4 regions of the Sphingobium sp. SA2 genome follow, and region 3 is predicted to be linked to each of the others. Evidence: predicted binding sites of a transcription regulator. Region 3 holds the regulator's gene; each other region holds the start of a gene.
The links. Region 3 encodes LexA, which represses DNA repair genes until DNA is damaged. Its sites were predicted from a motif close to GTTCCNCNCTTGTTCT; they were not measured.
Positions count from the first base shown of each region.

Region 1 (5,757 bases), on a different contig from region 3:
ATCAACCCCGACCCGCTCGTCGATCTCGACCACCCTGGCAGGCAGTTGCTCGGGCAGCATAATGTGACGGGCAAAAATATCGGGCCGCGCCTGCGTGGCGATCCGCAATGCATCGCCGAAACCGCGCGTAATGGCCAGCGCCAACCGTTCCCCCTTACGTTCGAGCAGCGCATTGGTCGCTACCGTTGTCCCGATACGAAGCTCAGCAATCGGTCCCTTGCCATACCGCAGCATCAGGCGCCGCACGCCTTCGCTGGCGGCATCTGAATACAATCCCGGGTTCTGCGACAGCAGCTTTTCGGTCACCAGCTCCCCTTCAAGGGTCGTCGCGACGATATCGGTGAAAGTACCGCCACGATCTACCGCAAAGCGCCAAGCCTTCATTCTGCTACCTTCTCTCAATCATGGCCTACGAACTAGGCCGCTGCCAGCAGCTTTGTCCAGACTTGGGGCGTCTAGTGGATGTCCGCTTCAGGTGTCGCAATTGCCGGAATCGGCCATTAAAAATCGTCAAAGTCACGGGACTTGCCGTTCGGCAAACGGCCCAGAAGGCGCCACACAAGTCGATGTGGCTTTGCATCGCACGTGCGGGCAAGGCGGGCGTGGAATTAGGTGCAAGACGAGGAGCAGCGGCAGACGTCAAAGAGTTGACGATCGGTGTAGGGCAAATGGGGGTATTCTGCCTCGCTTTCCCATCCGCATCCGGCTAGCTTTGTTTTCAACAAGAAGACGGCTGGCCAGCCTGCCAGTTCATTCGAGAAGCGACGGAGCACCTGATGCGGGCCCTTATCCTTTCATTGCTGCTATCGAGCGGTGCCGCAGCAGCAGGTGCGGCGCAAACGCCTCGTCCTGAGGACATTGTCAAGGCCGAGCCAGTTTCGCTCGCGCCCAAACAAGATGGCAAACTCGACATCACCCGTTTCCTGCTTGTACGGAGCCCGCGCGGTGCAGCCCTCTCCGCGGAAGGGACGCACATTGCCTGGATCAGCGACATCACCGGTTCGCCCCAGATCTGGACGATGCCGGTAAGCGGCGGCTTTCCAGACCAACTCACCTACGGATCGGGCGTCGACTGGCTGGAGCCCGGCCCCTCGGGGCATTGGCTGTACGGCGCTGATACCGACGGAGACGAGCGCGTTGGCATGCACCTGCTCACCATCGACGGAAACAAAGAGCGGACAATCGTTGAGAAGTCGCCAGCGTTCCGCAGCTTTGGTGCTTGGAGCCGCGACAGGCGCCGGTTCGCCTATTCCTCGACCGAGCGCAACGGTACCGACTTCGACATCTACGTGACGGACGTTGAGACCGGCCAAAGTCGGCGCGTTTATGATGGAAAGGGCGGCTTCTACGCAGTCGCATGGCAGCCAGGTGGTGATTTGATAGCGGTTAGCGAGACCCGCGGGGGTGGTAATAACCTTCACCTGCTCAACGCCGCGACCGGCGAGATGACAACCGTTTTCGAGCCGAAGACTATCGCCGAATACAGCTCTATCGCATGGAAGCCCGATGGCCGCGGTTTCTATCTTTCGACCAATCAATCCTCAGACTATCACGAGATCGCTTTTTATGATGTAGGCGCGGGTCGGCTCCAAACGATCGTTAAGCCAGGCTTCGATATCGGTCAGATCGCGCTCAGCCCCGATGGCCGCTACCTGGTCTGGACCACGATCGAGACTGGGTTCAGCCGTTTGCACGCGCGCGACTTAAGCACCGGCCACGACATCCCTGTGCCAAAATTGCCCTCAGGCACTGTGTCTGTCCAGTTCGCTGGGGAGAGGCCAATGCTCCTGATCAGTGCGAACAGCCCGACTACGGCGGGCGAAGTGCTTTCCTGGGATCTGTCCGCAAAGGATGTCGCCGCCCGTGTTCTGGTGCCGACCGATGCGCCCGGGCTCGACCTGTCGCAGATGGTGGTTCCAGAGCCAGTCCGCTTCGCCGCGCGTGACGGGGCACCGCTCACGGGGCTCCTGTATTTGCCGACGACATCGCCCGACGGCCGCAAGCCGCCAGTGTTCATGCGTATCCATGGCGGCCCCAGTGCTTATGCTACGTCAGGCTTTTCGGCGGACATCCAATATTATGTCGCCCGCGGCATTGCGGTACTCGACTTCAACTATCGCGGTTCGACGGGCCAAGGGAAGACGTTCGAGCAGTTGAATGACCGTGAGAAGAAGGTCGACGAGGTCGGAGATCTGGCCGACGCGGCGGAATGGTTGCGCAAGTCGGGTCAGGTCGATGGCACCCGTATCGCGGTCGGTGGCGGCTCTTATGGCGGCTATCTCACCAACCAGGCGCTTGGCACATATCCCGACATGTTCGTGGCCGGCGTTTCTATCGTGGGTGTATCGGACTGGGTAACAGCGCTTGAGCAAGCCAGCCCCGGACTGAAGGCCGCTGACAAGCTTGAATTCGGTGATATCGCAGATCCCAAGGTCCGCGCCTTCTTTGCCAAGCTGTCGCCGATCAATAACGTAGCCAAAATTACCACGCCGATGCTCGTCATGCACGGAGCGAACGACCCGCGGGATCCGGTCGCCGAGAGCGACCGTTTGGTGGAGGGCATTCGAGCAAGTGGTGGAACCGTCACCTATCTGCGCTTCCCGGACGAAGGACATGGTATCGCCCGCCTTGCCAATCGCGTTCACGGGTATCGCCGCATCGCCGCCTTCCTTGAAGATCGTTTCGGTTTGAGTCGCTGATCAGCCAGTGACAATTTTGCGCTGCCGCCGCCAAGCAGAAAAGCGTCTTGCTTGGCTTGGACACAGCGCAGCAGCCTCCTTGCGGCCCGGCGCTCGTTACGATGCAGTCCCCTTACCCCTCAACCGCAAGGATACCTATCCGTTCGTCCACCTTGCGCGGTGCTTGCTCACCATGCTGCTTCATCACTATCGACACCTTCCCCCACAAAAGCTGATCGTGCGTCATGACAGGGTGATCCGCTCGACGGCAATCAGATCAAAACCGTCACGCACGCCGATGATTGTGACGCGCTTGCCCAGCAGCGGCCGCCAGGCCTTGGTGATCTCCAGTCGCCACTCGCCTCCATCAGCAACACGCAGCACCGGATAGAAGTCGCCTTCCAGAAGAATGCCGGTCAGTTCGTGGCGCGTTCCTCTCGGCATCAGCGGCAATGCCCCCGCGCATAGCGATCCCATCGCAGGACAGTGTCTGACCTGATCATGGCGCAGCTTATGTCGCCCGTGCCCGGCAGATTGCACCATGCCCCTGTGCGACCGCCCCGTGCCGATCCATTCGACACGCAGCGCATGGTCGGCGCCGATACGAGAATATGGCCGGTCCGCGCCTTGCCTTTCGCGCCGCCCAGCAAGCGCACCAGCCGGTCTCGTGCTGCAATAGCCGATGCCTTGGGACAGGGGTGCCCCTTTTTGCATGTGCCGTCCATCTCGCGGGCAGCTATACCGGCCAAACGCACCTTTGGACCTTCCGCACACCAGATCGGGCCGTCTCCGTCCCAGACATGGGTAGGCGTGCAGACAAAGACCTGTCCGGATGCCAGAACGACCGCGGATAGGACGGCAAGCATGAGCCTCGCTTCAGCCTTCGGCCAGGATGGTCATGACGCTGTCGAGACTGCCTTTGACAACGATATAATTTCCCTTCTCGAAATTGATCGCGCTGGTGCCATTTTCACCGCGGTAGCGCCGAACGAAACTGACCCGATCGACATTGACGACCACAAAATCGCCGTCCACCGTTTCCAAACGTACAAATCCGTTCATATCTATTCCCGATCGCTCAAACCGAGACGCTAGCGTGGCGGTGCCGGATTGCACAGCCGCTATGCCGTCTATTGCTCAAGATCAGGAAAGCGGCAGACTATTCAGCATCGCTGACCATGTGCATCACGCGGATGTACCGCAGGCTTTGCGTCACAGGGGCAGCGTCATCTGGCGGATGTCAGGGATTGTGGGGGGATGCTCGATAGCCGCGATGACGCTTTGCGCCAGTTCCACCGCGGCCTGTTCGCGCAGGCGCTCGTTGGGTGCGGTGAGGGCAACGCGTGCCCAGGCCGGGGCATGAAGCAGGCTCTGCGCGAGCCAAAGAGAATCAGGGTGAGTCATGGGTCTGATCGTAAAGAACATATCAGGAACGAAGCAAGAGGCTTGCGATGAAATTGGCGATCGCTAGGCTGCCTGGATGTGCAATCATTATCGAACCGACCCCGACAAGATCCGGTGGATTCTAGATCGAAGTGCGAAATCCTAGGATTTATAGGGGTTTGATCCCCTTTCCAGGAAGGCACATGATGAACGGCTACCAGCATCTGGGTTTGGATGAGCGGCGACAGATCTATCAACTGGCTGCAACCGGGCGGTCCGTGCATCAGATAGCAGCGTCGCTGCAGCGACATCGTTCGACCATCTATCGCGAGCTCAAACGTAATCAGCATCTCGATGACGAGCCGGTGTTTCGTGGCTATTTTCCAACGGCCGCACAAACGATGGCGGACAGGCGCCGGGTGCGTGGCGGCAAAATCGCCCGAAAGCCCGAGCTTGCCGCCTATATCGCCGACCGCTTGTCAGCAGCCTGGTCGCCGGAGCAGATTGCGGGATACCTTCGACGCCATCGCGGTAATCGTGAAGCCGTCTGTCACGAGACCATCTACCAGTTCGTCTATGGGCCGGACGGACGAAGCCAGGGCCTGTGGCGCCTTCTGCCTGTTGCCCGTCGATCTCGACGGCAGCGCTATGCGCGCAAGCCCCGCGGTCTGCATATCCCTTTGGCCAACACCATTGGCAAACGCCCTTCCGAAATCGGTAATCGCAGCAGCTTTGGTCATTGGGAAGGCGACCTGATGATCTTCAGGTTGGAATATGGCAAAGCCAACCTCACCTCGCTGGTCGAGCGCCGCAGCCGGTTTACTATCCTCGCCCGCAATCCCAGTCGGCATTCCGCCGGCGTCATGTCGGGAATCCAGCACCACTTGCACATGCTGCCCCCTTCCCTGCGTCAGAGCATCACCTTTGACCGGGGAACGGAATTTGCTGCCTTTGTGACACTCCAGAAGAAACTCGCGATGACGAGCTATTTCTGCCTGCCATCGGCACCCTGGCAAAAGGGCAGCGTGGAAAACAGCAACGGTCGCATACGGCGCTTCCTGCCGTCTGACACGGACCTGGCGTTGCTATCGGATAAGGAAATCCAGGCCGTTGCTGATCGCATCAACAGCACCCCTCGCAAGTGCCTGAACTATCGCACCCCGCATGACGTTCTGGGAGAGCAAATCACCCTCCTCAACGCCCGGTAGATTTGCCATCCAGGGTGGGGCTCGCCCCACCCTGGATGAAATGCTACGCATCCCATGGATGTCGCGCTTCAAATCGAAACCGCCATCCTCAGTTGGCGGGACTATGCGGGGTTCGATATCCGCCAGCCCAACGCCGCGTTCGCCACGGACGTCTGGCCCAAAAAGCCGGGCATGATCGTCCGCAACGATGACGGTGTGCTCCGAAGCGACGTCATGTCCTGGGGCGTGCCAACCCAGGTCAAAGGCAAAAGCGGAAAGATGCTGGAAAAGCGCGTCACCAATGTGCGGAATCTCAGCAGCCCATTCTGGAAGTCGATGCTGGCTAATCCTCCGCAGCGGTGCCTCGTCCCCTTCTCGACATTTGCGGAACCCAAGATCGGGGAAGGACGCGATGAGTGGTGGTTCAACGTGATCGACCAGCCGATCGCCGCGTTCGCCGGTATTTGGCGACAGAGCGACCAGGGTCCGGTTTATGCGTTTCTGACCTG
Region 1 covers NZ_JAPMXX010000001.1:102,126-107,882, forward strand. The annotation lists gene OVY48_RS00475 (hydantoinase B/oxoprolinase family protein) at 1-384, opposite strand, end outside; gene OVY48_RS00480 (S9 family peptidase) at 777-2,699, shown strand; gene OVY48_RS00485 (DUF5818 domain-containing protein) at 2,922-3,221, opposite strand; gene OVY48_RS00490 (thermonuclease family protein) at 3,122-3,544, opposite strand; gene OVY48_RS00495 (hypothetical protein) at 3,555-3,740, opposite strand; gene OVY48_RS00500 (DUF6771 family protein) at 3,891-4,082, opposite strand; gene OVY48_RS00505 (IS30 family transposase) at 4,265-5,269, shown strand; gene OVY48_RS00510 (SOS response-associated peptidase family protein) at 5,324-5,757, shown strand, end outside.
Region 1: the regulator LexA is predicted to act here: its motif matches at 4,097-4,112, upstream of OVY48_RS00500 (DUF6771 family protein).

Region 2 (5,757 bases), 130 kb from region 3:
TTTCGGCGACATCATCGCACTCGTCTCGCTTTATCGGCCCGGCCCGATGGACAATATTCCCATGTTCGGCCGTCGCAAGAACGGTCAGGAGGCGATTGAATATCCCCACATATTGCTGAAACCGATCCTCGAAGAAACCTATGGCATCTTCGTCTATCAGGAACAGGTGATGCAGGCCGCGCAGATACTGGCGGGCTACAGCCTGGGCGACGCCGACCTGTTGCGCCGCGCCATGGGCAAGAAGGTCAAGGCCGAGATGGACGCGCAGCGCTCACGCTTCGTCGAGGGCTGCGCCGCCAAGAGCGACATTCCCAAGGCCAAGGCGAACGAACTGTTCGATTTGATCGACAAATTTGCAGGCTATGGTTTCAACAAGAGCCACGCCGCCGCCTATGCGTTGCTTGCTTACCAGACGGCCTGGCTTAAGGCGCATTATCCGGCGGAATTCTACGCCGGGTCGATGGCCTTCGATATCCATCTGACCGACAAGCTGACGATCTTCGTCGATGATATGCGCCGCATGGGGCTGACCTGCCTTGCGCCAGACATCAACCGAAGCCAGGCGGACTTTTCGGTCGAGGCGGTGCCTTATGAAGGTGAAGACCCTCGGCTTGGTTTTGCCGTGCGCTATGCGCTGGGTGGCCTCAAGGGCGTGGGCGAGAAGGCGATGGACCAGTTGGTTGCGGAGCGCGATGCGGCCGGGCCATTCAAATCGCTGGATGATTTCGCCGACCGCATCGAACCGCGCCTGCTCAACCGGCGGCAGCTGGAAAGCCTGGCGGCGGCGGGGGCGTTCGATGATGTCCATCCCGACCGTGCGGGAGTCCATGCTGCCGCAGAAACGATCTTGGCCGTGGGCGTCAGCGCGGCGCAGGCGCGGGAGAGCGGGCAGGGTGGCCTGTTCGGCGACGTTGAGACGCCCCATGCCGATGTCCGCATTCCGCCGCATCAGGCCTGGACCGTGTCCGACCGCATGGCGCAGGAAAAGGAGGCGTTCGGCTTCTATTTCTCCGCCCATCCGGTCGATCGCTACCGCCATCTGGCCGATGCGCGTGGTGCGCGCAGCTATGGCGCGGTCTGTCAGCAGCCGGTGGGAATGCCCAATGAGGAAGGGCGGGTGATGACGATCATGGCGGCCATGGTGGAAGATGTGCGCTGGCGCGAAACCAAGCGCGGGGCGCGCTACGCCAACGCGACCTTCTCCGACAGTAGCGGCCAGTTTCAGGCGAGCTGTTTCGAAGAGGATGCGTGCAAGGCGATCGAGGAACTGGCGCGCGACGGTGATTGCGCCTTGCTGGTTGTCGAACTGGACCGGCTACCGGGCGAGGAAACCCCGCGCGTTACCGTGCGCGGCGTCGAACCCTTCCGCCAGATCGCCAGTGCTTCGCGCATGGAATTGACCGTTGACGTGGAAACGGCGGAGGCGGTTGCCAAGCTTGCCGAGATATTGGGACAGGCCGAAGGCGGGCGCAGCGAAATCTTCCTGCGCGCCCCCGTCAGCGATGGTCAGGCGGCGCGCGTCTTCCTGGGCGACAGGTTCAGCCTGGGCGCGGATCAGGTCGATGCGATCGGGGCGATCCGGGGTCTGACCATCCATCGCTTCGAGCGGATGGACGTGAAGGCGGATGGCTATAAGACGCGCACCCGCCGATCGGGCATGCGATTGGTCGGCTGATCAGAAGAACCGCATCTGCGCGCCTTCGGGTGGGCGGAACAGGTCGGTGCGCAAGGTCAGCCGATCGTCGCCAAAGCCCGCCTTCCGCCGCGCCTTGACGAAGCGGCTGCGGATCAGGTCGGCCCAGGCTCCGTGGCCGCGCATCCTGCTGCCGAAATTGGGGTCATTGTCGCGTCCGCCGCGCAGGTCGCGGATGATCGCCATCACCTTGGCCGCGCGGTCGGGATGATGCGCGTCGAGCCAGGCCCGAAACAGCGGCGCCACCTCATGCGGCAGGCGGACGAGGATATAGTTGACGTCCCGCGCCCCTGCCGCTGCGACGCGGGCGACCACGCTTTCGATTTCATGGTCGTTGATGGCCGGAATGATCGGCGACATGTTGGCTGACACGGGAATGCCCGCCTGCGCCAGTTGCGCGATCGCTTCCAGCCGCCTTTCCGGGTGCGGCGCGCGCGGTTCCAGCGTGCGGGCGACCTTGGGATCGAGCGTGGTGACGGAGAGCATCACCGCCACCAGATTGTCGCGCGCCAGGTCCGCGAGCAGGTCGATGTCGCGCAGGATGCGGTCGGACTTGGTCGTGATGAAGGTCGGGTGCCGCGTTTCGACCAGCACCTCCAGCACTTGCTGCGTGATCCGCCAATCCTTCTCGATCGGTTGATAGGGATCGGTATTGGTGCCCATCGCGATCGGCGCGACGCTGTAATTTTTCCTGCCCAACTCGGCCCGCAGCAAAGCGGCGGCGTCGGGCTTGGCGAACAGTTTGGTTTCGAAATCCAGCCCCGGCGACAGGTCATGATAGGCGTGGCTGGGTCGCGCGTAACAATAGATGCAGCCATGTTCGCAGCCGCGATAGGCGTTGATCGACCGGTCGAAGCCGATGTCGGGTGAGGCATTGCGGGCCATGATGGCCCGTGGTCGTTCGATCGTGACTTCGGTGCGGAGTCGCGGGAGCGCGCCTTCCTGCATGGCCAGATCGAGCCAGTCGCCGTCCACCGATCGCTGCGGCAGATTGAAGCGATGGCTTTCGCCGTTGATGGTCGCGCCTCTGCCCTTTTCGATGGTCATGACCAAGAATAGAACAAATAAGGAACGATGGCAACGGGTCAGTCGAACGGCAGTTCGGACCAGGGCACTGGCGTCACGCAGGTCGCGTGCCTATAGCTAAGTGCATGGCATCAACCCAAAAGCACAAGACACCGGACAAGGTCCGCCCCGCAGGCTTCCCGACGCGCGATCAGGTGTTGGACTTCATCACCACATCGGACCAGCCCGCGGGCAAGCGCGAGATCGCCAAGGCCTTCGGCCTCAAGGGGCAGGAGAAGATCGCGCTCAAGGCGCTGCTCAAGGATATGGCCGACGAAGGGCTGATCGACCTTGGCCCGGCGCGAGCCTTTCACAAGCTGGGCGGTGTGCCTAAGGTGACGGTGCTGCGGATCATCGATGTCGATGATACGACGCTGATCGCGACCCCGGAACGGTGGGAGGCCGAAGGCCAGCCCGCGCCGCGGCTGCGGATCGTGGAACGCGGCAAGCGCGGCGCGCTGACCATCGGCGACCGCATCCTGGCGCGGACCGAGGAAGCGGGACGCGGCTGGGTTGCGCATCCGATGAAGAAGCTCGCCAAAGCGACCGAGATGTTGCTGGGCGTGGTCGAGGAAATGGCCGACGGCAAATTATGGCTGCGCCCGGTGGACAAGCGCATCCGCAAGGATACGCCGATCAGCGACGCCGGCACCGCCAAGAAGGGCGACCTCGTTCTGGCCGAACCGTCCGGCCGCCCGCCGCGCATTTCGGCGCGGGTGACAGACATATTGGGCGACCCGTTCGCGCCGCGCAGCTTCAGCCTGATCGCCATTCACAAACATGGCATCCCCCATGTCTTTCCCGAAGCGACCGAGGAAGAGGCGCTGGTCGCCGCCGCCCTGCCGCTGCATGAGGAGAAGCGCGAGGATTTGCGCCACTTGCCGATCGTCGCGATCGATCCGGTGGATGCGCGCGACCATGATGATGCGGTGTGGGCGGAAGCGGACAGCGACCCGGACAATAGTGGCGGGTTTCGCGCGATCGTCGCGATTGCCGATGTCAGCTACTATGTACGCCCCGGCAGCGCGCTCGATCGCGAAGCGCGCAAGCGAGGAAATAGCGTTTATTTTCCGGACCTTGTCGTGCCGATGCTGCCGCATCAGCTATCGTCGGACATGTGTTCGCTTCGGGCCGGACAGGACCGGGCGGCGATGGCGTGCCACCTGACCATCAACGCGCAGGGCAAGGTGACCGCCTGGCGCTTTAGTCGCGCGGTGATCTGCGTCGCGTCGGTCATGGCCTATGAGGATGCGCAGGCGGCGATCGACGGCACGGGCGAGCATGAATTGCTCGAAACGGCGCTCAAGCCGCTTTGGGCTTGCTGGGCTTTGTTGCACAAGGCGCGGCTGGCGCGTGAGCCATTGGCGCTCGACTTGCCCGAACGGCGGGTGGTGCTGGACGAATGGGGCAAGATCGTCAGCGTCGCTGTCCGCGAAAGGCTCGACGCGCATATGCTGATCGAGGATTATATGATCGCAGCCAATGTCGCGGCGGCCAAGGCGCTGGAAGCGAAGAAGGCGCCGGTCATGTATCGCGTTCATGAACCGCCAAGCCGCGACAAGCTGGTGGCGCTCAAGGAATATCTGGCGACCTTCGACATCGAATTTGCGCTGGGGCAGGTGATCCGGCCCGCGACTTTCAACCATCTGATCAAGCGTGTGGGAGAGGCCGAGGCGAGGCCGCAGATCATGGAGCAGATCCTCCGCAGCCAGACCCAGGCCTATTATAGCCCGCAGAATATGGGGCATTTCGGCCTGGCGCTTGGTTCTTATGGCCATTTCACCTCGCCGATCCGCCGCTATGCCGACCTGTTGGTCCATCGCGCGCTGGTGGGGGCTTATGGGCTGGAACTGCCCGCGCCCAAGGGCGGGACCATCCCCGATCGATCCTCGCTGAGCCAGGAGGATTATGAGAATATGGGCAAGGTCGGCGAGATGATCTCCGGCCACGAACGGCGCGCGATGGAGGCCGAGCGCGATACGGTCGATCGCTATGTCGCCGCGTTCCTGGCCGCCCATGTCGGCGAGCTGGTCAAGGCGCGGATTACCGGAGTCCAGAATTTCGGCTTCTTCGCGACCGTCGATGGCCTGGGCGGTGATGGGCTGGTGCCGGTATCGACCATGGGCGCTGAACGCTTTTTCTATGACGAGGCGGGTAAGGCGCTGGAAGGGGTCGAGAGCGGCGATCGCTATACGGTCGGTCAGCGGCTGGAACTGCGGTTGGCCGAGGCGGACCCGATCAACGGCTCGCTACGCTTCGAACTGCCCGATCATCCCGCGCCGCGCGGCGGGCCGATGAAGCGCGACCGGACACGGCCGGGTAGCCATCGCGGGCGGCCGATCAATATCCGGCATATGGGCGCCAAGCGGGGCAAGCATAAGCGGTAAGGCTACCGTTTAGAGCATGATGATTTTAAGTCGCATCACTCCGTTCGCCCTGAGTAGGGGCTGAGCTTGTCGAAGACCCGTATCGAAGGGTCGGCTGCGCTGTATATCCTTCGATACGCCATTTCGACTTCGCTCAATGCCTGTCCTGAGCGCCTGCCTTGGCAGGCAGTCGAAGGGGCTACTCAGGACGAACGGTTCTGGGTAAAGTCATCACGCTCTAGCTTGCCCGCAATGGTGGTGCTTCATTCTCGACTTGGTGCCGGGGCACTTGGGTGGGAGATGGGTTCCCGCTTTCGCGGGAATGACGGGGGTATTGAGTGTGCGCCTTTAGCTCAGGCGGTCGATCGATTCCGCGTCGAGCGCGCCGGGGATGACCATGATGGGGCAGGGCATGCGGCCCGCATCTGCGCCGGCAAAATGCGACACCAGAGGGCCGGGCGGGCCGCTGGCGGCGGCGCCCAATACCAGTGCGGCGACATCGTCCATTTCATCGAGTGTTTCGCGCACCACGGCAACGGCTTCGCCCTGGCGCACGGTGATGCTGGGACGGATGCCGGATTCATCCATCAATGTTCCGGCTGCACTGGTTACCAGCGCCTCGGCGCGTTGCAG
Region 2 covers NZ_JAPMXX010000006.1:2,671,966-2,677,722, reverse strand. The annotation lists gene dnaE (DNA polymerase III subunit alpha) at 1-1,675, shown strand, start outside; gene OVY48_RS20550 (PA0069 family radical SAM protein) at 1,676-2,740, opposite strand; gene rnr (ribonuclease R) at 2,845-5,145, shown strand; gene OVY48_RS20540 (universal stress protein) at 5,473-5,757, opposite strand, start outside.
Region 2: the regulator LexA is predicted to act here: its motif matches at 2,751-2,766, upstream of OVY48_RS20550 (PA0069 family radical SAM protein).

Region 3 (5,757 bases):
CCGCATCACCGCCGCAGAACTTGGCCTGTCCACCCACCCGGTCGAAGCCATACGCGGCGGCGATGCAGCCCATAACGCCGCCGCCCTGCGCGCGCTGCTCCAGGGCGAAACCGGCCCCTATCGCGACGCCGTGCTGCTCAACGCCGCCGCCGCCCTTGTCGTCGCGGACGCCGTTGCTGACCTTCGCGAAGGCGTGGAGGAAGCCGCCGAGACGATCGACCGTGGCCTCGCCAACGCCCTGCTCAATTGCTGGATTGCCTATACATGACCAACAAGCTGATCGAGATTTGCGATTTCAAGCGCGAAGATGTCGCTCGCCGCAAAGCCGCAACCAGCATCGCTGCGCTCCACGCCCGCGCCAGCGAACAAACGCCCCCGCGCGGTTTCCGCAAGGCGCTCGACGACGCAGCCCGCTCCGGCTTCGGCCTGATCGCGGAGGTCAAGAAGGCCAGCCCGTCCAAGGGCCTGATCCGCGCAGATTTCGATCCCCCCGCCCATGCCCAGGCCTATGCGGCGGGCGGCGCAGCCTGCCTGTCGGTGCTGACCGACGAACCCTATTTTCAGGGCCATGACGATTATCTGATGGCTGCCCGGTCTGCCTGCGCGCTGCCGGTCTTGCGCAAGGATTTTATCGTAGATCCCTGGCAGATTCTCGAAAGCCGCGCGCTCGGCGCCGACGCCATCCTTATCATCGTTGCTGCCCTGGACGATGCGCAAATGAAGGACATAGAGGATACCGCGCTCGGCCTCGGCATGGACGCGCTCATCGAAGTGCATGACGAAGCCGAACTCGACCGCGCGCTTAAACTCCGATCACGGCTGATCGGCGTCAATAATCGCGACCTGCGCGATTTCACTGTCGATTTCGCCCGCACCTATGAACTGGTGGGCAAGGCCCCCGAAGGCTGCACCTTCGTCGCCGAAAGCGGCCTCACCGGCCATGCCGATCTCACCGCCATGGCCGACCATGGCGTTCGTTGCTTCCTCGTCGGCGAAACATTGATGCGGCAAGCCGATGTCGAAGCCGCCACCCGCCACCTGTTGACCGGCGCATGAGCGACCTCACCCATCTCGATCCCGACGGTGCAGCCCGCATGGTCGATGTGTCGGCGAAAGCCGTGACCGCGCGCGAAGCCGTAGCCGACGGCCGGATCGACATGAGCGAGGAAGCCGCCGCCGCCATCCTCGCGGGCCTGGTCAAGAAGGGCGACGTCCTCGCCGTCGCGCGGGTCGCGGGCATCATGGCGGCCAAGCGCACCGCCGATCTCATCCCGCTCTGCCACCCGATCGCACTCAGCGCCGTGACGATCGATTTCGACCTGGACGACACCGGCGTCCGCGTCACCGCCACCGCCCGCACCGCAGGCCAGACCGGCGTCGAGATGGAAGCGCTCACCGCCGCCTCCGTCGCCCTGCTCACCATCTACGATATGGCAAAGGCGATCGACAAGGCGATGGTCATCGACGGCGTCCGCTTGCTCAGCAAGACCGGCGGCAAGTCGGGCGACTGGCACAGGCCATGAGCCTGCTGCCGGTTGCGGAGGCGCAAGCCCGCTTGTTCGCGCTGGCCAACCGGCTGCCCGCAGAAGACGTGCCGGTTATGGCCTGCGCCGGACGCTGGCTCGCCCGCGATATCCTCGCGCAGCGCGCCCAGCCCTGGGCCGACCTCAGCGCCATGGACGGCTATGCCGTACGCGCCGCCGAAGCGCCCGGCCCCTGGCGCGTGACCACGACCAGCAGCGCAGGCGGCACACCCCCGCCCCCGCTCGCGCCGGGCGACGCCTGCCGCATCTTCACCGGTGCGCCCTTGCCCGAAGGGGCCGACGCCATCCTGATTCAGGAAAATGCGACCCGCCACGGCGACAGTTTCACCGCCACCGCCGACCCGCTTCCCTCCGGCCGCCACGTCCGCCCCGCCGCGTCGGACTTCGCGCTGGGCGCGCCCCTGCTCAAAGCAGGCTCGCGATTAGGCCCGACCCAGATCGCGCTGGCCGTGCTGGGCGGCCATGGCCACCTGCCCGTCGGACAGCGGCTCAAAGTCGCGCTGCTCTCGACCGGCGACGAATTGGTGCCGCCCGGCGCACCAACCCCGCCGGGCGCTCTCCCTTCGTCCAACGCCCCCATGCTCGCCGCGATGCTGGCCGCTTTGCCCTGCGACGTCATCGACCTCGGCATCGTGCCGGACGATCTCGACGCCATGGTCACAGCGCTCGATCGCGCGCGCCAGGCCGACATCATCGTCTCGACCGGCGGCGCATCGGTCGGCGATCATGACATGGTTCGCCCCGCCTTCGCGCAAGCGGGCGGTACGCTCGATTTCTGGAAGATCGCCATGCGCCCTGGCAAGCCGCTAATGGCCGGACGCCTCGGCGAGGCCCTGTTCCTGGGCCTGCCCGGCAACCCCGTCTCGGCCTTCGTGACCGGCACCCTCTTCCTGCTGCCCCTGGTCCGCCATATGGCGGGGCAAGCGCTCCCCCCCCTTCACGAAGCCCGCCTCGCTTCCCCCCCCTCCCCGCCACCGGCGACCGCGACGATTATCTCCGCGCCTTCCGCAGCGATGGCGGCATCGTCTCGGTCACCTCGCAAGACAGCGCCGCCACCGCCGCCATGGCGCTGGCCGACTGTCTGATCCGCCGCCCCGCCGCTTCCCCCCCGGCGGCCATCGGCGACACAGTGCAAATTCTGCCCCTGCCCTGATCCACCCGGCGCTTGACTAACCTTCATCTGTTTCCTATGCGTTCCTTATACGTTCCACGGAGGACCGCAGCCATGTTGACGCCCAAACAGCAGGAATTGCTGAGCTTCATTCAAACCCGGTTGGAGGAAGGCGGCGTGTCGCCCTCTTTCGAGGAGATGAAGGATGCGCTGGATCTGCGCTCCAAGTCGGGCATTCATCGCCTGATCAATGCGCTCGAAGAACGCGGCTTTATCCGCCGCCTGCCCAACCGTGCGCGCGCGCTCGAAGTTTTGAAGCTGCCCGATGCCATGCACCGCATCCCGGCCCCGGTCATCGCGCCCAAACCGCAGGTGTCGGCACCACAACTCATTGCCGCCAACGACGTGATCGAAATCCCGATGCACGGCCGGATCGCGGCAGGCGTTCCGATAGAAGCGATGGAAGGGCAGACGATGTTGTCCGTTCCTGCCGCGCTGCTTGGCGCGGGCGATCATTATGCGCTGGAAGTGTCCGGCGATTCGATGATGGAAGCCGGTATTCTCGATGGTGACTTCGCGCTGATCCAGCGGACCGAAGTCGCGCGTGAGGGCCAGATCGTCGTCGCCCTGATCGACGAGAATGAAGCCACACTCAAATATTTCCGCCGCGAAGGGCAAAGGGTTCGGTTGGACCCGGCCAACAGCGCCTATGAGCCGCAAATCTACGACCCGCGCCAGGTCCAGATCCAGGGTAAACTCGCCGGACTGCTCCGCCGCTATAATTGAGGTCTGGGCCGCGCATCGAACGGGCGCGGTTTGGACGCACCATAGCGGCGCGATCGCTTGGGGATCGGCGCGATCCAGGGATGGGCGTCACCCGCCTGACGCACCGTGCGAATGGTGGCATGGTCGAGATCAATGGCCATGCCGCCGGTTCGCGCCAAGAGGCGGCGGTCGATCTTGAGCCAACGCGGGCGGCACCAACGCGGCAGACCGCGATCGGCAATCACGATATCTGCCGCCGCGCAATCGCGGGCGAAGGTCGCGCGGTCCACCAGCATATCGCTGCGGGTCACGAGCAACTGCCAGGGCCGACCACCCGCCATCAGCCCGACCGCGCACAAATCGCTCGAACAGCGCGCCTGCGGCAACCGCGCGATCGGCTCCAGCGCACCATCATAGCCCGCGCTCTCCGACAGGACATCGCGCACATAATCGCCCGCCCCCGCGCGCAATATCGCCATGCGACCCTCAGGCGTGCGCACCGCGACATGCCGGCCATCGCCGGTCACCAATATGTCGGGCTGTGACAGCAGCAATATGGCGATGACGCCCGCCGCCACCGGCCCTAATCCCAGCCAGCGCCACCGGCTGCGCCACAGCAAGCACCAGAGCAGCCCCGCCATCATCCCTGCAAAAACGAAAGCGGGCACCGATGGCGTCAACATCGTCGCCCAGGGACTGGCCGACACCCCATGGGCGATCATCAGCAACAACGTCAGCGCCTGCTGCGTCAGCCACCAAAACGGCGCACCAAGCCCCGCCAGGTCGAACAGCAACGCCAACGCCTCCAGCGGCATCACGACAAAGGTGGTCAGCGGGATCGCGACGATATTGGCAAAGGCGCCCAACATGCCCGCCTTGTGAAAATGAAACAGCGCGATCGGCATCAGCACCAGTTCGATGACGAAGCCCGTCGCCAACGTCACCAGCAGCATGCGCCCAACCTTACGCCAGCGCGCCTCGTCCCGCGCAGCGGCAAAGGCGCGGAATAGCTTATGTTCGGCCAAGGCCACCAGCGCCGTGACGGCGGCAAAACTCATCTGGAAGCTCGGCCCGACCAGCGCTTCGGGCCAGAAGATAAGCACGATCAGCGCGCCCGTCGCCACCAGCCGCAGCGTGATCGCATCCCGCCCCATCGCGAGACCGCCCAGCACCAGCAACGCCGCAATGCAGGACCGCACCGTCGGCACCTCCGCCCCCGTCAGCAGCGTATAGCCGACCCCTGCCAGCGCGCCCCCGGTGGCCGCGATCAGCATCAACGGCCAGTCGAGCGCCGCCCGGCGGCTCAACGCCATCACCCGCATCAACAAAAAGATCACCGCCCCGATCAGCGCCGTCACATGCAACCCACTGATCGACAATAGATGCGCCAACCCGCTGTTGCGCATCGCTTCGGCATCCACCTCGGCAATCGCCCCCTGATCGCCGGTCGCCAGCGCGATGGCGATACCCTTCGCCGGATCGTCCACTTGCCCGGCAATATGCGCGAACAGCCGTGCCCGCAGCGGCGGCGCACCCGTCGCGGGTTTCACCATCTCGATCGGTTTCAACGCCTTGCCGGTCGCACCTATCCCCTGAAAATAAGCGCGCGCCGCGAAGTCATAGCCCCCCGGCACGCTGGGCGGCGCGGGCGGCATTAACCGCACCCGAAAGCGAATCCGCGCACCCTCGCCCAACCCGACGGGTACATCGCTCTCGGCGATATTGACCCGGATCACCTTCGGCAAGGTCGGTGCCGCCACCGGCCGCAGCATCGCCCGCACCATCTGCTGCGCCGGAACCGCGCGCACCGACAGGACATCGCCCGTCACCTGCACGAACGTCGCCCGCGCCAGCGGTGGCTCCCCCAGCATCAGCGCCTTCCCCCAGATGAGAACGCACCCCATGCAGGCCAGCACCCCGCCCGCCACCATCATCCGCCGCAACCGTGCGCCATCGGGCAACAACACGCCCACACAGCCCAGCGCCAGCGCACCACAACAAAAGGCCAGCCACGCCATCCGATGGGGCAAGGCGAACCAGGCCGCGATGCCCACTCCCAAGGCGATCGGTGCCCAAAGCGGCACCTGCTCCCGCTCTTTCTCCAGCCAGCGCTCTACCCCCGCAAACCCGGCGCGCAGGCGCGTGGCGACCTCGACCATAAGGGAGGTTTGTCGTGGCTCGAAAGCCATGCTAGGGGGCATCGCATCCATGGATCAGAAGGGCGAATGTCAGGCAATATGGCGGTGAACGCAACGGGAATGAACAAGCCGGTGGTGACCCGTTTCGCCCCCTCGCCAACAGGCTTCCTCCATATCGGCGGTGCCCGCACCGCCTTGT
Region 3 covers NZ_JAPMXX010000006.1:2,537,069-2,542,825, reverse strand. The annotation lists gene trpD (anthranilate phosphoribosyltransferase) at 1-268, shown strand, start outside; gene trpC (indole-3-glycerol phosphate synthase TrpC) at 265-1,056, shown strand; gene moaC (cyclic pyranopterin monophosphate synthase MoaC) at 1,053-1,523, shown strand; partial or broken gene glp (gephyrin-like molybdotransferase Glp) at 1,520-2,697, shown strand; gene lexA (transcriptional repressor LexA) at 2,770-3,441, shown strand; gene OVY48_RS19960 (ComEC/Rec2 family competence protein) at 3,432-5,579, opposite strand; gene gltX (glutamate--tRNA ligase) at 5,646-5,757, shown strand, end outside.

Region 4 (5,757 bases), on a different contig from region 3:
AATTGGCAGGGCCAAGGGGGAGAGCCGCGCCGGGTCGGGTCAGGGACCGCGAAGCGGCCGCGATAGCGGGCGACGGGGGAGCCGATTTGCGCAGCAAATTGGGGGGACCGACGATCCTTGATGCGATCCGGCGCGTCTCTCATGCTAGGAAGACACTGACGGGGGGATATAACAAATGAACGTCCGCCCAACGGGCGGTCATTAGGCGGTGGCAGCTGCCACCGCCTGCGCCGATCAATCGGGCTTACGGATGGCAAGCAAAACGGTGTTCACGTTGGTCCCTGCATGGGCAAATGATCCAGCGGGAAGGTCGATCCATTTGCGGTTGCCATAGATCGCGGTGCATTTGTCGATGATGCGATGCAATGCCTTGTGCCGCTTATCCTCCGACCATTCGGCCCGTGCGCTCATGACCGCAACGAGCACTCCCCCCGGCTTCAAGAATTGATAGGCATGGCGCACATGATCGCAGTCGCGCCCACGGTCGAACGGCGGATTCATCACCACTTTATCAAAAGGTGCGAAGTGACGCGGTTCCAGCGTGAGGAAATCGGCCTGCCTCACGTCCGCAAAACCGTGGATCACGCGCAATTCGTGTGCCAGGCCGGGTTGTATCTCGATGCAAGTGACGGTGCCGCCTTCGTCGCGAGCGCGACCCGCAATCGCAGCCTTGCCAGCGCTGGGTTCAAGCACGCGGTCGCCCTGCATGATCCGTGCAAGCTCGACGACTTGCGCCGCAACCGTGGGTGAGGTCATGAAAGCACCAAAGTCCTTGGCAGGGGTGACATGGAACAGGGGGGCATCCTCTGCCTCGGTCGTGTCGTAGCTATCGCCAATCGCCTCGCCGTAATACTCAGCGAGAAGCAAATTGACCTGTTGCAAGAGGTCCGCGCGCTCAAACCAGATATGCAGATTGCCGTTTTTGAAGATGCGAACGCGGAAATAATCACCGTGAACGACTGTCGGGAGATTCACGCGATCCCGCGCCGCCTCTCCAACAATTGCCGCCATGCTCAACCCTTCGGGCAGGGGCGCTTTGTCATCCAGCTCAAGGAAAACGCGCTCCACGTCCCGCAAGCTGTCGCGTCGCTCGTAACGCTCCCATGATCCCCATTCGTTCATTGCGCCGTCGATGATGAGACGCGCGCCGATCTTGAAACCGTCATGCGAACGAAAGCGACGATCCAGCTTTGAAAAAACGGTGGCGATGCCGCGCAAATAGAGGTCGCGCCGGTTCTCCCAGATATGCCCGAACGTTGCAGCGCAATTGTCGGTCGTGAATGGTGCCGGTGCCTCGCGTAATCCCTCGTAAAACTCGCGGCGCGCCGTTTCATCTAGCAACTGATCGAAGCCAAGGCGCTCCATCAAGTTCGACCAGCAGCGCCGATCTATTTCCATGGTCGCGATCCGCTCGAAATTGTCGCGGGCCTCAATCGTCGTGATCTTGCCCGTCTTGGGGTCGCGTTCGTCCAGCGCGCGCGCGCGCACGAATGCGGCGGTTAAGGTATCTTCTCCGCGATGATGATCGCGCGCACCGGACAGGCCAAGATTTCCACCAATGCAGATGCTGCCCGCCTCGGCTGTTGTCGCGTGGTATTGATCGAAAAGACCAAGCCAAAGGGAAATCGCTTTATCGCGCCCCTCGCAAATGTCCGCGATCTGATGCGGGTTCATAAGCTCTTGCCCCATATGCAGTTCCTTTCCCTAAAAATCGAAGCCGAAGGCGATGGGCCATCGACTTCTGCCAAGTGGCGAGCTGGGTCGGGGAATGGCGCAGTGAGGGCCGGTCATGGGGGAGGGGGATCGCCCGTCCTGCACGGAGCGCAGCGGAGGAAGGGCGGGGATACCGCCATGATCGCCAAGCGAGGCCGCGTAGCGGTCGAGACGGTCCAGCCCTTGCGCCAGGGGGCCGGAACAGGCCCCGACACTATCGAACGACGCGGCGGCTCTGCCGCCACATTTCCGCCAATCTGCCTAGCCTATCTGGCGATGGGTATTTCGCTGATCCGTGTTGTCCATGACGGGCTTTTTCGGCTGCGTTTGGTGTCGAAGCCCTTCGCGCCGTGACCTTGCGCGGCAATCTTGATGGTGTCCCGCCCGAACCGGCTATTGAGGCCGTCCATTGCGGCCAGCAATGCAGGCCCGCGCGGGTCGGCGGTAGCGAACAGGTCAGCCTGCGCTTCGCCTTGCCGCGTCAAATCCTCCAGCATCACGCCGCATTTGGTATAGACCCCGCCCCGCTCAAACATGGCCTCGGTCATCTGACCTACAATGCCTAGAATCACGCGGGGGTCATTCGTCGCCGGCGACAGGCGCGCCGATCGCGAAGCGGATGGCGGATTAGGCCGATAGCGTGAGCCATGCGCGAAGGCGATCAGTCGGCTCGCGACGAGGCCCTGGGCGCGTATCTTCTCGGCCGCGCGTGCCGCGCGGCGCGCCATGGCCTCGCGCAGCGCGTCCAGTGTCTTGACCGGCTCCCCGAATTGGCGGGTTACGGCGGTAGCCTTCATCGCATCCGGTTCGACCTGAAAATCCATGCACTCGATGCCGTTCAGCTCGCGCACGAGACGTTCGAGGACGACTGTTCCAATGTCGCGCGCGATCTCTGGCCGCAACGCGGCCAGGTCGGCGGTGGTGCGAACGCCAAGGGGCAAAAGGCGCGCTTCAAGCGCCTTGCCTACGCCCCACACCTCTCCAACCGGCCATTTCTCGAATAGGCGCCGCCGCAATTCGGTGTCGTGAAGATCGACGACGCCGCCCCATATTTTTTCGGTGGCTTTCGCCAGACCATTGGCAACCTTCGATAGCGTGCGCGTTGGTCCAAGGCCGATCCGGGTCGGAAGCCCGACTTGCTGCAATATGTCCTCGCGCAACCGATGTGCCGCTGCCACGTCGCCTAGCCCATTGGGTAGGGCGGGGAGCCGGTAAAAACTCTCGTCTATGGAGTAGATCTCCACCGTGTCGGAATGTTCAGCAATGACCGCATTGAAACGGCGATTGAGGTCCGCATAGAGTTCGTAATTGCTCGATCGAAGCTGGATGCCGTGCCGCTCGATGCGGTCGCGGATTTTGAAAACTGGCTCGCCCATGCGGATATGCAGGGCCTTGGCTTCCTCGCTGCGCGCGACCGCGCAACCGTCGTTGTTGCTCAAAACAAGGACCGGAATACCGTGCAAACTCGGGTCGAAAAGCCGCTCTGCACTGACGTAGAAATTTGAAATGTCGGCAATCGCGTGCGCCATGAGGCCACCTAAAGCCGATAATCGCGGACGCTGGTTCGCACCACGCCCCAAATCTCGATACCCTCGGCGGGGGTCGGATCGGAGTGCTGCCGACTGTTGCGCGCCTCTAGGAAAGTGCCGCCCTGGCGGCGGGCGAGCTGACGGCATACAAAGCCGCCGTCCACTATGGCGATGACGATATGGCCCTCGACCGCGCGCGTGTCGCGATCGACCACCACCACATCGTTATCGTAGATACCCGCGTCGATCATGCTGGTGCCGCTAATGCGGAACACAAAGCTGGCGGCGCGGTCGAGCCGCAGCAACTCGATCAGGCAAATGCGATCTTCAGCCCAGTCCTGCGAGGGACTGGGAAAGCCAGCTCCCGCCGCCCCGATGAGCAAGGGAATTAGTCCCTCTGGCACCTCGGCAAGCGGGACCGGCTGCATGAGTGGCAGCAACATCGTGATTCCCTTCTTTGCCCTTCTAACGCATATGGGAACGGAAAGGGAACATAGGATCGCCGCTCAAACGTCGATGGCCTGTGGGGGGTCATTTTCGGAGACAGTCATTGCTAATCGCGCGGGCACTTAACCCGGCTGATTGACAGCCAAAGGCTGCTCCACCAGCTTCCTCTCATGTGCAACAGATACAATCCCGGCGATCGCCAGCTAATTCTCGATGTGATCCCTGCGAATGGAAATGGCGCGCAGTACAACGCCAATCCCGATCGCGTTCATCCGAAAGAGCTTGGCCCTGTCGTCCGGCTTGTTGACGGTGAGATGGTCCTAGAGCGGATGACCTGGGGCTTCCCGGTTACGCTTAAGGGCCGCAAAGGTCAGCCGCTCGCGCCGAAGCCAGTCAATAATGCTCGCTTTGACAAGCTGGGCGCATTTTGGAAGCGCTGGGCGATAGACCCCGGCAACCGCTGCCTCATTCCCACGGCGCGCTTTGCAGAGGCCATCGGTGCGAAGGGCAAGATGACAGAAGCGTGGTTGTCGGTTCCCGATCAACCGATTTTCGCGTGGGCGGGGCTGTGGTCGAATGAGGATTGGGGCCTCTCATACACTGGCGTCATGACGGACAATTGCATTGAGTTTGCCGACATTCACGATCGCTCGCCGGTTATCCTCGATCCAGAGCATTGGCGCACCTGGCTAACAGCGCCGCTTGCCGATCTTTATCAATTTGATCGGCCATATCCGGCTGAGAGGATGGCCGTCGAGCGAACTGATATTCCTTGGGTGAAGCGAAAAGCACCGCGACCGGGGCCTTTGCTATAGCCCTCCCGTGTGACCGGCGCGAAGCGCCGCGACCTGTCCGCTCATGGCTTGCTCTCAAAAGTGAGTAAGATATGCTGCGCTCAGAGGGAGTAGATCATGCTGAGCGAAACACGATACGCCTATAACGAGACGTCACTTTTAGCGGTCCAGTATATCATGCTGGCTCAAATGATCTTGGTCGGCGTGGCGGTCGTTCTCCATGCGGTTTCATCACTGGCGGGGTTCAGCGGCGTCTTTGAGACGCCCGCGCTATTGGCGATCTCCCAACCTGTGATGAAAATCATGCTTTTGCCGGGAATTGGCTGGGCCGCTGGGTTGATCGCGACGTGGATGGCCGGGGATGATGGGTTTTCCGACAGTGGCTATCAATTGGCCGGAAATGTGGCGGGCCAGCTTGCATGTTTGATACTTTTGCCATCGGCCATCGGAGTTTGATGCATCTGCCGGGTCAGCCGCAAATCGGGCTATAAAAGGCGGTTATTGGATTGGCAGGGAAAAGAGGCTATATAGGGATTGCTTCGTGTGCGGCGTCAGTCACACACCTACCTGAACCCGCCGCGCTGCTACGCGGCGGGTTCAAACTTTTAGGGCGGGCAGCCCTGCTAGACCACCCGCCCCGCTGGCTTAGCCCTTATCGGACCTCCCCAGCTTCACAATCGCGACCACAAGCGCAACGGCTGCAATCGTCAATTGTGCTGCTTCGTATGCTGTCAAATCACATCACCTCCTTTGAGCGAGAGGATTAGCGGGGTCCGCTGCTACAGGCCCCGCCCTCGCTCGATTGAGGTTATACAACGGATTTTCAGAAATGTGGGCGCTCTGCGCGTCACAATTTCGTGAAGCCACAATCCAAGCGGTGGCAGCTGCCACCACCCCACACGCCTTAAATGTTGCTCAAACCTCGCCCTCAAAGCGAGAAATCATGCGTTCCGCTACGCAGGTGATTTCAGCCAGGTCGGAGGTTTCGGTGCAATCGCAACCCACAACCGCACCGAATGTCCCGCCCTCCAATTGGACCACGCGAACAAGCCACACATCGCGCCGAATTTCGCATTGGTCGGGGAGGGGCCTTCCCATGATCTCATGAAACACAAGTTCAACCCAACGGCGGGCGTCAGGATCGCGAGCCGCGTCGGCGTAGTCGGCGCGGCTCGCCATGACACTGTAACGGTCGCCCAGCATGAACTGCTGTTCGCGCTCGCGGCGAACGCGCTCGATCCGTTCCGCTCTATCTTTCGCCACACGCTTCGCGG
Region 4 covers NZ_JAPMXX010000003.1:53,577-59,333, reverse strand. The annotation lists partial or broken gene OVY48_RS23870 (DUF4942 domain-containing protein) at 853-1,398, opposite strand; gene OVY48_RS07025 (Y-family DNA polymerase) at 1,980-3,242, opposite strand; gene OVY48_RS07020 (S24 family peptidase) at 3,251-3,685, opposite strand; gene OVY48_RS07015 (SOS response-associated peptidase family protein) at 3,860-4,504, shown strand; gene OVY48_RS07010 (hypothetical protein) at 4,601-4,939, shown strand; gene OVY48_RS07005 (hypothetical protein) at 5,399-5,757, opposite strand, start outside.
Region 4: the regulator LexA is predicted to act here: its motif matches at 3,720-3,735, upstream of OVY48_RS07020 (S24 family peptidase).